One region of the Pectobacterium araliae genome, then DNA from elsewhere that is predicted to be linked to it. Evidence: predicted binding sites of a transcription regulator. Region 1 holds the regulator's gene; each other region holds the start of a gene.
The links. The regulator Fur, encoded in region 1, represses iron uptake genes when iron is present. The targets are predictions, from matches to a motif close to ATAATAATGAGAACNACTATCAA.

Region 1 (3,217 bases):
AGAGATATTTTCGTTTTCTTACTTACCTTCGCATTTCACGCGATCTTGATTTACGCCTCCTTACCGATACGAGTTTCTCCCGATGTGAGTGTCTGTTATTATTAACAGATAAATGGGTGAAATATTACACCATACCATTAGGAATCAAGAGGTTATTCAATTCATGGCACTCATCGGAATATTCTTTGGCAGTGATACGGGCAACACGGAAAACATCGCCAAAACGATTCAACAACAGTTAGGCACCGACGTTGCTGATGTTCATGACATCGCCAAAAGCAGCAAAGAAGACCTAGAAGGTTTCGATATCCTGCTGCTGGGTATTCCAACCTGGTATTACGGTGAAGCGCAGTGCGATTGGGATGACTTCTTCCCGTCGCTGGAAGAAGTTGATTTCACGGGGAAATTGGTTGCTTTGTTTGGCTGCGGCGATCAGGAAGACTATGCGGAATACTTCTGTGATGCCATGGGCACCATTCGTGACATTATTGAACCTCGCGGCGCGACGATTATCGGTCACTGGCCAACAGAAGGCTATTACTTTGAAGCCTCTAAAGGACTCGCCGACGACAATCACTTCATCGGCTTGGCTATCGATGAAGACCGTCAGCCTGAACTGACCAGCGAACGTGTAACGACGTGGGTGAAACAAATCAGCGATGAACTGAATCTGAAAGAGTTGGTTGGCTAAGCCATTTTGGCCCTGATAGTTTCGATCAGGGCCAAAATAGTATTGATAGGTAAAACCTTTCATAATAATTGATACATTTTTTTAACTTCTATCAGTAAACCTGTACAATAATCCCATCGGTTTTATACGTGCTTCACTCTTTCTTCATTCATCAACAACGGACTGCGTGTATATCAGTAGTATGAATGGGGACAATATTGTTAACATTCCCTTGTTTTCATTTTGCATACGCGGTTCTATAATTGAGACGCAATTACATTTTTTGAGCCGACCGATGTCATAGGCTAGGCAGCCTCCATTGATAAGTAAGCAACAGGACTAAACCCGCATGACTGACAACAATATCGCATTAAAGAAGGCCGGCCTGAAAGTCACTCTTCCAAGACTGAAAATACTGGAAGTGCTACAGGATCCTGTCTGCCATCACGTCAGTGCGGAAGATTTATATAAGAAACTGATTGATATGGGCGAAGAGATTGGTCTTGCGACCGTCTATCGCGTACTCAACCAGTTTGATGATGCAGGTATCGTAACCCGTCATAACTTTGAAGGTGGCAAATCCGTCTTTGAATTGACGCAGCAGCATCATCACGATCACTTAATTTGCCTCGACTGTGGCAAAGTCATTGAATTCCGCGATGAATCTATCGAAGCGCGTCAGCGCGAGATCGCAGAAAGACACGGCATTAAACTGTCCAACCACAGTCTGTATCTCTATGGGCATTGCAGTGAAGGGGATTGTCGAGAAGACGAAACTCTGCACGATTCCACGCGATAAATCGACCGCATCAAAAAATAAAACCGCCGAGGCGGTTTTATTTTTATCTTCTACCTCGTGGCCTTAGCCTACCCAGGTATCGCGCAGACCAACCGTTCGGTTAAACACCAGATGTTCTGTGTTGGAATAAACACGATCGGCACAGAAGTAACCTTCACGCTCAAACTGATACGCTTTCTCTATTTCTGCCTGTGCCAAACTTGCTTCTACAAAACCTTGCGTAATTTTCAGTGAATCTGGGTTAATCGTCGACAGGAAATCCTCCGCCGCGCCAGGGTTCGCCACACTGAACAAACGATCGTACAAGCGGAATTCCGCTGGAACGCCATGCGCCGCAGAAACCCAGTGGATAACACCTTTCACTTTACGGCCGTCAGCCGGATCTTTGCTCAGCGTTTCCGCATCATAGCTACAGTAGATCGTGGTAATGGTGCCCTGCTCGTCTTTTTCAATGCGCTCGGCTTTGATCACATAGGCATTACGCAGACGCACTTCTTTACCCAACACCAGACGCTTGTACTGCTTGTTAGCTTCTTCACGGAAGTCAGCGCGATCGATGTAAACTTCGCGGCTGAATGCGACCTGACGTGAGCCCATTTCCGGCTTGTTCGGATGATTTGGCATCGCCACAAACTCTTCGTGCTCGGCTGGCAGATTCTCGATCACGACCTTGACCGGATCTAACACTGCCATCGCACGCGGAGCATTTTCATTCAGATCGTCACGGATACAGGATTCAAGCGCCGCCATTTCCACGTTATTGTCCTGCTTCGTTACGCCGATGCGCACACAGAACTCACGGACGGATGCCGCACTATAGCCACGACGACGCAAGCCTGAAATGGTCGGCATACGCGGATCATCCCAGCCTTCAACCACGTTTTCCACTACCAGCTGGTTCAGCTTACGCTTGGACATAATCGCGTATTCGAGATTGAGACGAGAGAATTCGTACTGACGTGGGTGGCAAGGGATAGTGATGTTATCCAGCACCCAGTCATACAGACGGCGGTTGTCCTGGAATTCCAGCGTACACAACGAATGCGTGATCCCTTCCAGCGCATCGGAAATGCAGTGGGTGAAGTCATACATCGGGTAGATGCACCACTTATTACCGGTCTGGTGGTGATCGGCAAATTTAATGCGATACAACACCGGATCACGCATCACGATAAAGGACGATGCCATATCGATTTTTGCACGCAAACAGGCTGTACCTTCAGCAAACCCGCCGTTGCGCATTTTTTCAAACAGCGCCAGGTTTTCCTGCACGGTACGATCGCGGTAAGGGCTATTTTTGCCCGGTGCCGTCAACGTGCCGCGGTATTCACGGATCTGCTCAGGCGTCAGTTCATCAACGTAAGCCAGTCCTTTACCGATCAGCTCAACCGCATAAGCATGCAGTTGATCGAAATAATCAGAAGAATAGCGAACGTCGCCGCTCCATGAAAAACCCAGCCACTCGACGTCACGTTTGATCGACTCAACGTATTCGATATCTTCTTTTACCGGATTAGTGTCGTCAAAACGCAGATTGCACTGCCCCTGATAGTCACGCGCGATACCAAAATTCAGGCAGATAGATTTGGCATGCCCAATATGCAGATAGCCGTTCGGCTCTGGCGGGAAACGCGTCTGAATATGATCATGCTTACCGGAGGCCAGATCTTCATCAATAATCTGACGGATAAAGTTAGTCGGGCGGGCTTCAGCCTCACTCATTCTTCATTCCTCAATGCTAAAACGAC
Region 2 (3,217 bases), 1.9 Mb from region 1:
ATCCATACTTGAGAGATAAGACTGTGCCATTGTGTCACCTATATTCACTCCGCTGAGTGATAAGCGGAGGGGAATCAATCTTTCTGATTGTTGATATCAGGCCATTAATGGTGGCGGATAAATAGAGAACTATTTATGAAACGGCTGACAATTCCGTAGTGCGGTGATAATGGATAGGCTTCCATTATCACCGTTTTCATTCTGCAAGTCGGTTTGTCAATAGTCAGCTATTTATCTGCTGGAATGTGGCCTTGATTATTGCGTGTCGGCGACGGCTTTAATCAGATCCTGATATTTGGCACCAAACTGATCGCGTACAGGCTGCGTGGCTTTGAAATAGTACTCGGTATCGATTTCATGGAATTGAGCGCCACCGGCCTTCATTTTATCCAGAGATTGCTGAGTATATTCATTCCACAGCACGCGCTGTTCTTGCTGCGCTTCTTTTGCCAGTTTCAGGATCAGATCCTGATCTTCTTTGGAAAGCTTGTCCCATTTGGTTTTGGAGTACAGGAACAGCTCAGGAATAATAAAGTGGCGGCTCCAGGTGAAATTCTTGGCAACGGGCATGTAGTTATGTGCAACATAGGTTGGCGGATTATTCTCGGTGCCATCAATCACGCCGGTTTGCATACCGCTGAAGACTTCACTGGTGCCCATGGCGATGGCGTTAGCACCCATCGCTTTCAGCGTGGCGAGAGCGACCTGACTGGTTTGAACGCGAATCTTCATGCCTTTGAGGTCTTCTGGTTTTGCCACTGGCTGCTTGGTGATTAAATTACGTGTTCCCGCGTCCATCCAGCCCAGGAAAACCAATTTTGATTTACTGTTCTGGGTAATCTTGTCACCAATTTCCTGCCCGATTTTTCCATCTAGCACTTTATGCAGATGATCTTCGTCACGGAAAATATAGGGCAGGGTAAAGACTTCTATTTCCGGCAAAATAGCGGCAACGGGCGTCATTGATACACGAATAATATCAATCGCGCCGAGCTGCGCCTGCTCAATCATTTGTTTTTCATCACCTAATACGCCGCCAGGGAAGGTTTTAATTTCCAGTCTGCCATTGGTAGCAGCTTTTAATTTTTCTCCCATTTTCTGTACGGCGACGACATTCGGATAACCTTCAGGGTGAACATCGGAGGCTTTAATTTGTTGTGCCTGAATCGCTTGGCTCATCAGGAGTACGGTAGAACTCAAACAAACGCCGATCAATGTTTTCGACAGCTTCATTGAATTATCTCCAGAGGTAGGGTGACATTATCGATAATCAAAGGGTGATTAAAAAATAAACCCATGAAAAATAGAGTAATGAATGGCGGGTTTACTGGTGAGAGGACGGCATCCTTGTATGGGGTATTATCGTGGTGCGCGTCGGCATTCTCTGTGAGCTAAGCTAACCTATTATACAACTTCGTAGAATGACTCGTGTCACAAAAGAAACAGCTAATATGAAATGCTGTTTTATCGGGGTTTTATTCCTTTTTCTTCAATCTAAATATGCGTAACATGGTGTTTTTATTTGTCTTATTGTGTTTTTATGTTTCTGTTTATTTCATTAAACCTATCGCCAGCCACCATGAAATGGTGTGATAACTTAATGTCGATCACAAAAACCTAACGGAACAATGAGACATTTTAGGCGAGTGCCTGCGGCTCTCCTACCAGATAGGTTCCTGAATACGATTTTTCATGGTTTTGATACCACGCCCATCGATATGCAGGTAATACCCCCAAGAACCCTGTCAGAACGCAAGAAAAAGTGTGTTATCTGGTGTAAATAATAATGAGAACGACTATCAATTCGTTCAGGGTTTGGTATCATTTCAGGCTGCGTTATTACGGCATTATACCTGCGGGTATGTGTGCGTTATTGTACAGAACGAATGGTGGAGGCACAGCGTGAAGACGGCTGTCAGTAATACAACTCAACAGGTGTTATCAGCCTGGCAAAAAAAACGTGGTGCGTTCAGCGCATTTTCCCGTAGCGTGCTGGTTATCCTGCTGTGTATGGCGGGACTAAGTGGAAATGCGTTTGCAGCGCCGGCAACGACGCCGTTATCGACAGAAAATGCCGCGACAGCGGCTCAGCCTGCTGCTGCATCTCCTTCTGCACCTGTGGCAACCGATGCACCAGCATCAGCACTCTCGCTTCCGGCCAGTGCTGCACCGGGTACGAATAACCTGATGAAGACCGATTTGTCCGTCTGGGGCATGTATCAGCACGCGGATGCCGTGGTGAAAACGGTGATGATCGGTTTGCTGCTGGCTTCCGTGATTACCTGGGCGATTTTCTTCAGTAAAAGCGTTGAAATGTCTGGTGCGAAACGCCGACTGCGCCGTGAGTATCTGGCGTTGGAACAGGCGAAAACGCTGGACGATGCGCTGGAGACGGCAGAGGCGTTCAAATCAGGCAGCGTAGCGCAGCAGTTATTAGTGGATGCACAGAACGAGTTGGAACTGTCTGTGCGTTCGGATGACAACAACGGGATTAAAGAGCGCACCGCGTTTCGTCTGGAACGTCGCGTGGCGGCGACCGGGCGTCATATGGGGCGTGGCAATGGCTACCTGGCTACGGTCGGCGCGGTTGCGCCGTTCGTGGGGCTGTTCGGTACGGTATGGGGCATTATGAACAGCTTCATCGGTATTGCACAGACGCAAACCACTAACCTGGCGGTGGTTGCACCGGGGATTGCAGAAGCCCTGCTGGCGACGGCGATTGGCTTGGTCGCTGCGATCCCTGCGGTGGTTATCTATAACGTCTTCACCCGTTCGATTGCGGGCTACAAAGCGATGGTTGGCGATGTAGCGGCGCAAGTGTTGCTGTTGCAAAGCCGCGATCTTGATGTCGCCGCCAGCAACGATAACCGGGCGTCTTCAGCAGCGCATAAACTGCGGGTGGGTTAATCATGGCGATGCATTTGAAGGAGGACGTGGGTGATGACGGTGAAATGCATGACATCAACGTCACGCCGTTCATTGACGTCATGCTTGTTCTGCTGATCATCTTCATGGTGGCGGCACCGCTGGCAACGGTGGACATTCGTGTCGATCTGCCAGCATCATCAGCAGTACCGCAGCCGCGTCCAGAGAAGCCACTTTATCTGACGGTAAAAGCGGATAAGCAAATGTTTTTGGGGGAAGAGGCGATTAACGAACAGTCTCTGGCTCAGGTGTTGGATGCGAAAACCAGCGCTAACAAAGAAACCACTATCTT
Region 3 (3,217 bases), 1.5 Mb from region 1:
CGTCATGTACAACCTCTTGAAAGCAAAGCGCTATTCAAAACAGCGTAGCCGTTGTTAAGCGCTGACACAATCAACTCTCCATCATCAGCGACCAACAACCGGGCAAATCCTCCTGTAAGGACGGCTTAATACGGAAAATGGTGTTGATTTAAGCCATGTGCGCCTACGGTGGCAAGCGCGTAGGGTTTTAACTGTTAGAACAGCCCCATCGGCTTATCAGAATAACTCACCAACAGACACTTGGTCTGCTGATAGTGATCCAGACTCGACCAGCCTGAATACCGCGCCCCACTCCGCTTTTGCCTTGTGCACGGCATTCAACGCATGGTCAATATCTCGCGTTGTCGAACTGGCCACTTCACACATCGGCTGACCCGTTACTGGCGTCAAATTGACAAAATACTGACCCGCATCAGGTGGTGAAAAAAGAGGCAAACAGTAAACCGTTACAGTGAGCTTATACGGGGTAGGGAGTTAGCGACAGGATTCGGCCAGAGAAGAAGGCAACTCTTCGAGTTGACGCACAGTTTCTTTCCTGTTGCAGGAAAAATACACATTGCTATGCGAGCACGCTCGCTGTTCCTGGAGAAAAATTCGCATCCCTTCGGGCACGGTGAAATAATACGTTCAATTTCCAGGGTGACTAACATGCAGGTATTTCAGGTGGAAGAGGTTCATTTAGGCGCAACGCAACATTCGGTCAACCATCCTGATTCGCTACACCAGCCACAGCCTGACTGGCTGGCGGAAGAGGTGCCCATTGCGCTGGTTTATAACGGCATTTCACATGTAGTGATGATGGCGTCACCGAAAGAGTTGGAACAGTTTGCTCTCGGGTTTTCCTTATCTGAAGGTATTATCCAATCACCAGCAGATATCTACGGCATTGATGTACAGCCAGCCTGTAATGGTATTGAAGTGCATATTGAGCTTTCCAGTCGGCGCTTTGCCGGGCTAAAAGAACGACGCAGATCGATGGATGGGCGCACGGGCTGTGGCGTATGTGGCGTAGAGCAGCTTGCGGAAATCGGCAAACCGGTGATGCCCCTGCCCTTCACCCAGACATTTTCCCTCAGCAAGCTTGAAAACGCACTGGTGCGGCTGCGCGATGTACAGAAGATTGGCCAGATGACGGGTTGTACCCATGCCGCCAGTTGGATAGCGTCAGACGGCACGCTGTGCGGCGGCAGTGAAGACGTTGGCCGCCATGTCGCACTGGATAAATTACTTGGCACCCGAGCAAAACAAGGGTGGCAACAGGGTGCGGCACTGGTTTCCAGCCGAGCCAGCTATGAAATGGTACAAAAGTCTGCCATGTGTGGCGTGGAAATCCTGTTTGCGGTCTCAGCAGCTACCTCGCTGGCTGTTGATGTTGCACAACGTTGCAACCTGACGTTGGTGGGGTTTTGTCGACCAGGGCAGGCAACCATTTACACACACCCGCAGCGCCTGAGCGAATAAGGGCAGCGTGAAGTATGACGAGCATAGATTAATTTGTTTTTAGATAATGCAATAACGGCATAACCGTTTGTTATCATGAAGTAAAGCAATAGAGTTCACGACATCAGACCGAGAATAATCATTTTCAATATCATTTAATTAACTATAATGAACGTATTGCTTACGCGGTACTCATAGAACAGTACCGTAACATTTTTTTTACCATGGAGATGCTAAAATGAGTTATTCACTGCCATCGCTGCCATATGCTTATGACGCACTGGAACCGCATTTCGACAAAGAGACGATGGAAATTCACCATTCCAAACACCATCAGGCTTATGTCAATAATGCTAATGCCGCGCTGGAATCTCTGCCTGAGCTGGCTAAATTGTCTGTTGAAGAGCTGATTGCTCAACTGGATAAAGTCCCTGCTGAGAAAAAAGCAGCACTGCGTAACAACGCGGGCGGCCACGCTAACCACAGCCTGTTCTGGAAAGGCCTGAAAGTAGGTACAACGCTGGCTGGCGATCTGAAAGCAGCCATCGAGCGCGATTTCGGTAGCGTTGATGCGTTTAAAGAAAAATTTGAACAAGCCGCTGCAACTCGCTTTGGTTCTGGCTGGGCTTGGCTGGTTCTGAAAGACGACGGCAAACTGGCTGTGGTTTCTACTGCAAACCAGGACAGTCCACTGATGGGTGAAGCCATTTCTGGTACTTCTGGCTACCCAATCGTCGGTCTGGACGTGTGGGAACACGCTTATTACCTGAAATTCCAAAACCGTCGCCCAGATTACGCTAAAGCATTCTGGAACGTGCTGAACTGGGACGAAGCTGCTGCTCGCTTCGCTAGCGCGAAAAAATAAAACGTCTGGGTGCCTGATACGATCAGGTGACTTCTGCGTTTGAATATAAACTGGAATAACAGTCTGTTATTCCAGTTTTTTATTGTACCTACCCTATTTCAAGCCTCATGTATGTAGGCAATACCCGTTCATCTTTGAGCCTCTCCCCAGCAGGCCGCCGCTTACTGGCACGTAAAGTTTCAGAGCAGAATGCCGATATCTACTGCGGGTTTTTATCATGCTGTTTTGCAGGATTGGCTTGGCACGCGGTAATCCGAGATGCTAGCACCGCTAATCAAGTGTGCATCGGGATAGTGAATTTGGCTCAATACGATATAGTGGTGAAATATGATGGCTATAAATTTTGACAATCTAAAAGTCGGTAAAAAATTAGGATTGGGCTTTTTCCTGATCCTGCTGATGACCATGGTAATTGCTGGCGCAGGCATTATGCATGTAAGTTCGCTAAAAGACAGTATTGATAAAGTGAATTTAAGTAACAGCATCAATGATGAGATCAACCAGGCTAAGTATTATCGCGCATTATACGGTGCCAATTATAATCCTGATGATATAAAAAAGAATATTGAGCATATTTCCAATATCAGTAAACTCGCTGAAAAAACAAAAGAATTTAGCTGGCCAGAAAATGATGCAAATAAAATATCGAATATACCTATATTAATCAATGACTATCAGGAAAAACAAAAAAATTATATTAATGCAGTGAATAATAAAGATGCTGTGAGAAAAAGCTGGAATATTTCAACGACGGAAAAACCACTACAACAACTCAACGATCAATTAAAGATAGACAACAATAGCGCTAACCTTCAATTATTACTTTCTGACCTAAACCAAAAACTGATTGCTGTTCGTTACCACGTTCGTGGTTTATTACTCTCAACGGATAAAGAATCCGAAGAAAAGCTG
Region 4 (3,217 bases), 420 kb from region 1:
ATTGATGTCATACACCAAGCCGATATAAGGCGTAACGCGATTATTGCTGGTGTCACCCGTCGAACCGATGATGCTCCAATCGGTATAACGCGCCCCCGCGATCAAATGCAGCGGATCGGCAAGCGAGAAACGGGCTGAGGTATAGAGCGATTTTTGACGCGTGGTTGAGTGTTCATAATCTGCCCATGCCCCCCAGACTGGATCGGCAATATTACCATTCCAGTTATAGTAATTACCCACATCTGTCGGGCTGATCGTGGATTGCGTGTTATAGAACTGGCTACGTTGTCGATTGTAGCTGCCGCCTATTACCAACTCATGCTGGCGTCCCAGTAACTCGAACGGGCCAGAAGCATAAGTATCAATCGCATCAACTTTACGGGTTCCTTTATTCCATCCACCATAAGCTCCAACATTACCGCCGAACGGATCAACAAGCAGCCCCGTATCTTTATCCAGGAAACCGTTGGCATACATCAGCTTGGAATCGAAGTTGGTTTCGCCATGCGTGCCGTTCATGCGCACCTGCCAGCCGTTATCAAAACGCTGAGTCAGATCGGCAAAGACTTTTCTCGACGTTTTATCGGAGTAACTCCAGTTCGGAGCAGAGTTAAATTTGTGCCCAAAATTAGTCGGGCTGCCATCGGTAAACCATGTTGGTAAGCCGCCCCAGGTTGGGCTATCGGTGTTGTGCTCCTGATAATCATAGCCAAGCGATAACGTAGTAGAATCGGTAACATCGGCATCAATCACGCCGTAGAGGAATTTTTTGCGGCTGTGGTAACGATCGAGCCAGGTGTCATTATCCTGATAGCCTGTAATCACACGCCCACGCACATTGCCGGATTCCGTCAGCGGCGCAGACAGATCGGCTACCATCCGTTGTTTATCCCACGAGCCGTAGCTACCAGATACCGAGCCTTTGAATTCGCGGCTGTCCGCGTGCTTGCGTACCATGTTCACGGCTGCGGCAGGATTGCCTGTTCCGGTCATTAGCCCGGTCGCCCCGCGCACCACCTCGATGCGATCGTAAATCGCCGTGTCTGAGCCTGAATCACCAAAATCCCAGATTTCGTTAACCACCGTCGGAATCCCATCGAACAGGTAATTATTGATGCGGAAGCCACGAGCAAAATACGTCACACGCTCGGAGTCAATAATTTTAGAGGACACCCCTGTCGTGTTCGCCATCACCTCGCCAATCGTTTGCAGATTCTGATCTTCGATACGCTGCTGGCTGATGACACTCACCGACTGCGGGATATCACGCGGCGTCAGCGTCATCTTCGTTCCGGCGTTAGTCACTTTTACGCTGTAATCCTGCGGGTCCCTGGCTTCGGCATTCGCGTTAGCATTCGCGCTAACGACAAGCGTATCACCGGACGTCGGTTTTTCTTCGGCAGCGGCCTGAGCAGGCAAAAAAGAGGCAGAGATCAACAGGGCGAGAAGAGAGACTCCGAATGGTTTTGCTCCGGCCAGCGAAGAATCACAAACGCGCATTTTTCCGGCGCGAGTAACTCCAAAAGACATGATATATCCTCGGTTAACTGATAGTAATTTTGGCGAGATGCTGAGACGTGTTTTGTCAACATTTGCACAGAAAGGTAAATGATAACTATACGCATTATTATTGTCTTTTCAATAAAATGCTTAATCCCGTTAGAATACAAACAGATAAAAAAGAATAATTCACCATACCGTTAACATGGCATTGTTAAAAAAGAAACATTTAAGAAATTTATAACTGCCCGGTAAAGCGAGAAAAGAGAAACAGAGGGGAAAAACATGCGGGAGAAATTCACTTATGCCTCCTCCATGAGGCATAGGCTGACAGAGAATAGCCGTTTAGGCTGCTTCAATCGCAATGGTTCCGAGCGCCTCGTCATAGCGTAATACCGTGCCATAACGTGCGCTCATCCGCGTCAGATCGGCCGCGATTTCATGCCCAAGAGCCGCAGACACCGTAACAGGTAAGCCACGATCGAGCGGGCGTTCACGGTTCATACCCAGATCGAGAGGCAATAATGTGAACTGTAGCGCCCCGTCTGCATAATCCAGCAGCGCGGCACAGTTTTTGGAGAAACGGGATTCGGCATTGAAACCAATGAAATTCCCCTCCCGATCTTTGGCACGCGCCCGGTGCAAATCGGAAGGACGCGCATCGTGATCGTAGCCATAAGCGGTATACATTTCTGGCGCGATAATTGACTCCCCCGCTTCAAACTCCATCAGCAGGCTGCCCAGATTGTAAAAAATCGGGCGTTTATTATAAATTTCCACTCCACGCAGGAAATGCGCACCATGCCCTACCACGGCTGATGCTCCCGCATCAATGGCTCGGCGGGCAAAATTTTCGATAAATGCTGGGGGGTGTGGGGCATACCAACCATCGCCTTCTCCTTCATGCGTATGAAGGCTGACGATGGCGACATCAGAACGGTTTGCCGCATCGCGTACGCTTTTCAGAATCGCGGCGCAGTCTTCTTCATTCATAAACGTGCGAACGTGAGCCTGTTCGCCGCGCTCTACCGGTATCGAACTTTCAAACAGCGAACCGAATTTGAAACGATCGGGTCCCTGATCGGCCATCACTTCAATTCGGGCGCCTTCACGGTTGCTGGCCGCGACGCCGAGCAGTTCAGTGATCCCCTGTAGTTGCTCGAATTCCTTGTCCGGTAATACGTAAGCTCGCCCCCAACGTAGCGGGTTAAGACCAGGGCGTGCAAGTATTTATTTTACCGACAAGGGAAGAATCGTCGAAAGCAACACACCGCAGGCATTCTTTGATCATCCACAAGACCCTCGGACACAAGCCTTTCTGGACAAGGTGCTGTGAGAGTAACGGAAAAAACACGATGAAGACGTCACATGCTGACGGGCTGGTGAGTACCGAATGGCTCGCCACCCACCTGACCGACCCCGATATATTAATTTTTGACTGTACCACCCGGTTAGTCCCTGATGAAAAAACGCGCTACCGCGCAGAACCAGCACGGGCAGATTTTCAGGCCGGACACATCCCCGGCGCGCAGTTTATTGATGTACAAACCGACCTGTCTGATAACACCCACCGCTATAAATACATGCTCCCCACGCCAGAGAACTTCGCGGCTGCCATGACACGCTTTGGCGTTCGTCCCGACACACGCGTTGTGGTTTATTCCAGCGCCGATCCGTGGTGGGCGACTCGCGTTTGGTGGCTGTTACGCGTTTTTGG

Region 2: a site for Fur is predicted at 1,781-1,803, ahead of exbB (tol-pal system-associated acyl-CoA thioesterase). Genes of this name have one in related genera too.
Region 3: a site for Fur is predicted at 1,573-1,595, ahead of sodA (superoxide dismutase [Mn]). Genes of this name have one in related genera too.
Region 4: a site for Fur is predicted at 1,609-1,631, ahead of fhuE (ferric-rhodotorulic acid/ferric-coprogen receptor FhuE). Genes of this name have one in related genera too.

What each region holds. Positions count from the first base shown of each region.
Region 1 is NZ_AP028908.1:1,358,413-1,361,629, reverse strand. It holds gene fldA (flavodoxin FldA) at 164-691, shown strand; gene fur (ferric iron uptake transcriptional regulator) at 1,020-1,469, shown strand; gene glnS (glutamine--tRNA ligase) at 1,533-3,191, opposite strand.
Region 2 is NZ_AP028908.1:4,079,337-4,082,553, reverse strand. It holds gene AACH44_RS18520 (TRAP transporter small permease) at 1-30, opposite strand, end outside; gene AACH44_RS18515 (TRAP transporter substrate-binding protein) at 256-1,233, opposite strand; gene exbB (tol-pal system-associated acyl-CoA thioesterase) at 1,903-2,907, shown strand; gene exbD (TonB system transport protein ExbD) at 2,910-3,217, shown strand, end outside.
Region 3 is NZ_AP028908.1:4,475,117-4,478,333, forward strand. It holds gene AACH44_RS20325 (acyltransferase) at 1-6, opposite strand, end outside; partial or broken gene AACH44_RS20330 (hypothetical protein) at 289-402, opposite strand; gene fdhD (formate dehydrogenase accessory sulfurtransferase FdhD) at 649-1,461, shown strand; gene sodA (superoxide dismutase [Mn]) at 1,679-2,305, shown strand; gene AACH44_RS20345 (methyl-accepting chemotaxis protein) at 2,636-3,217, shown strand, end outside.
Region 4 is NZ_AP028908.1:942,073-945,289, reverse strand. It holds gene fhuE (ferric-rhodotorulic acid/ferric-coprogen receptor FhuE) at 1-1,530, opposite strand, end outside; gene AACH44_RS04245 (CapA family protein) at 1,846-2,589, opposite strand; gene AACH44_RS04240 (sulfurtransferase) at 2,856-3,217, shown strand, end outside.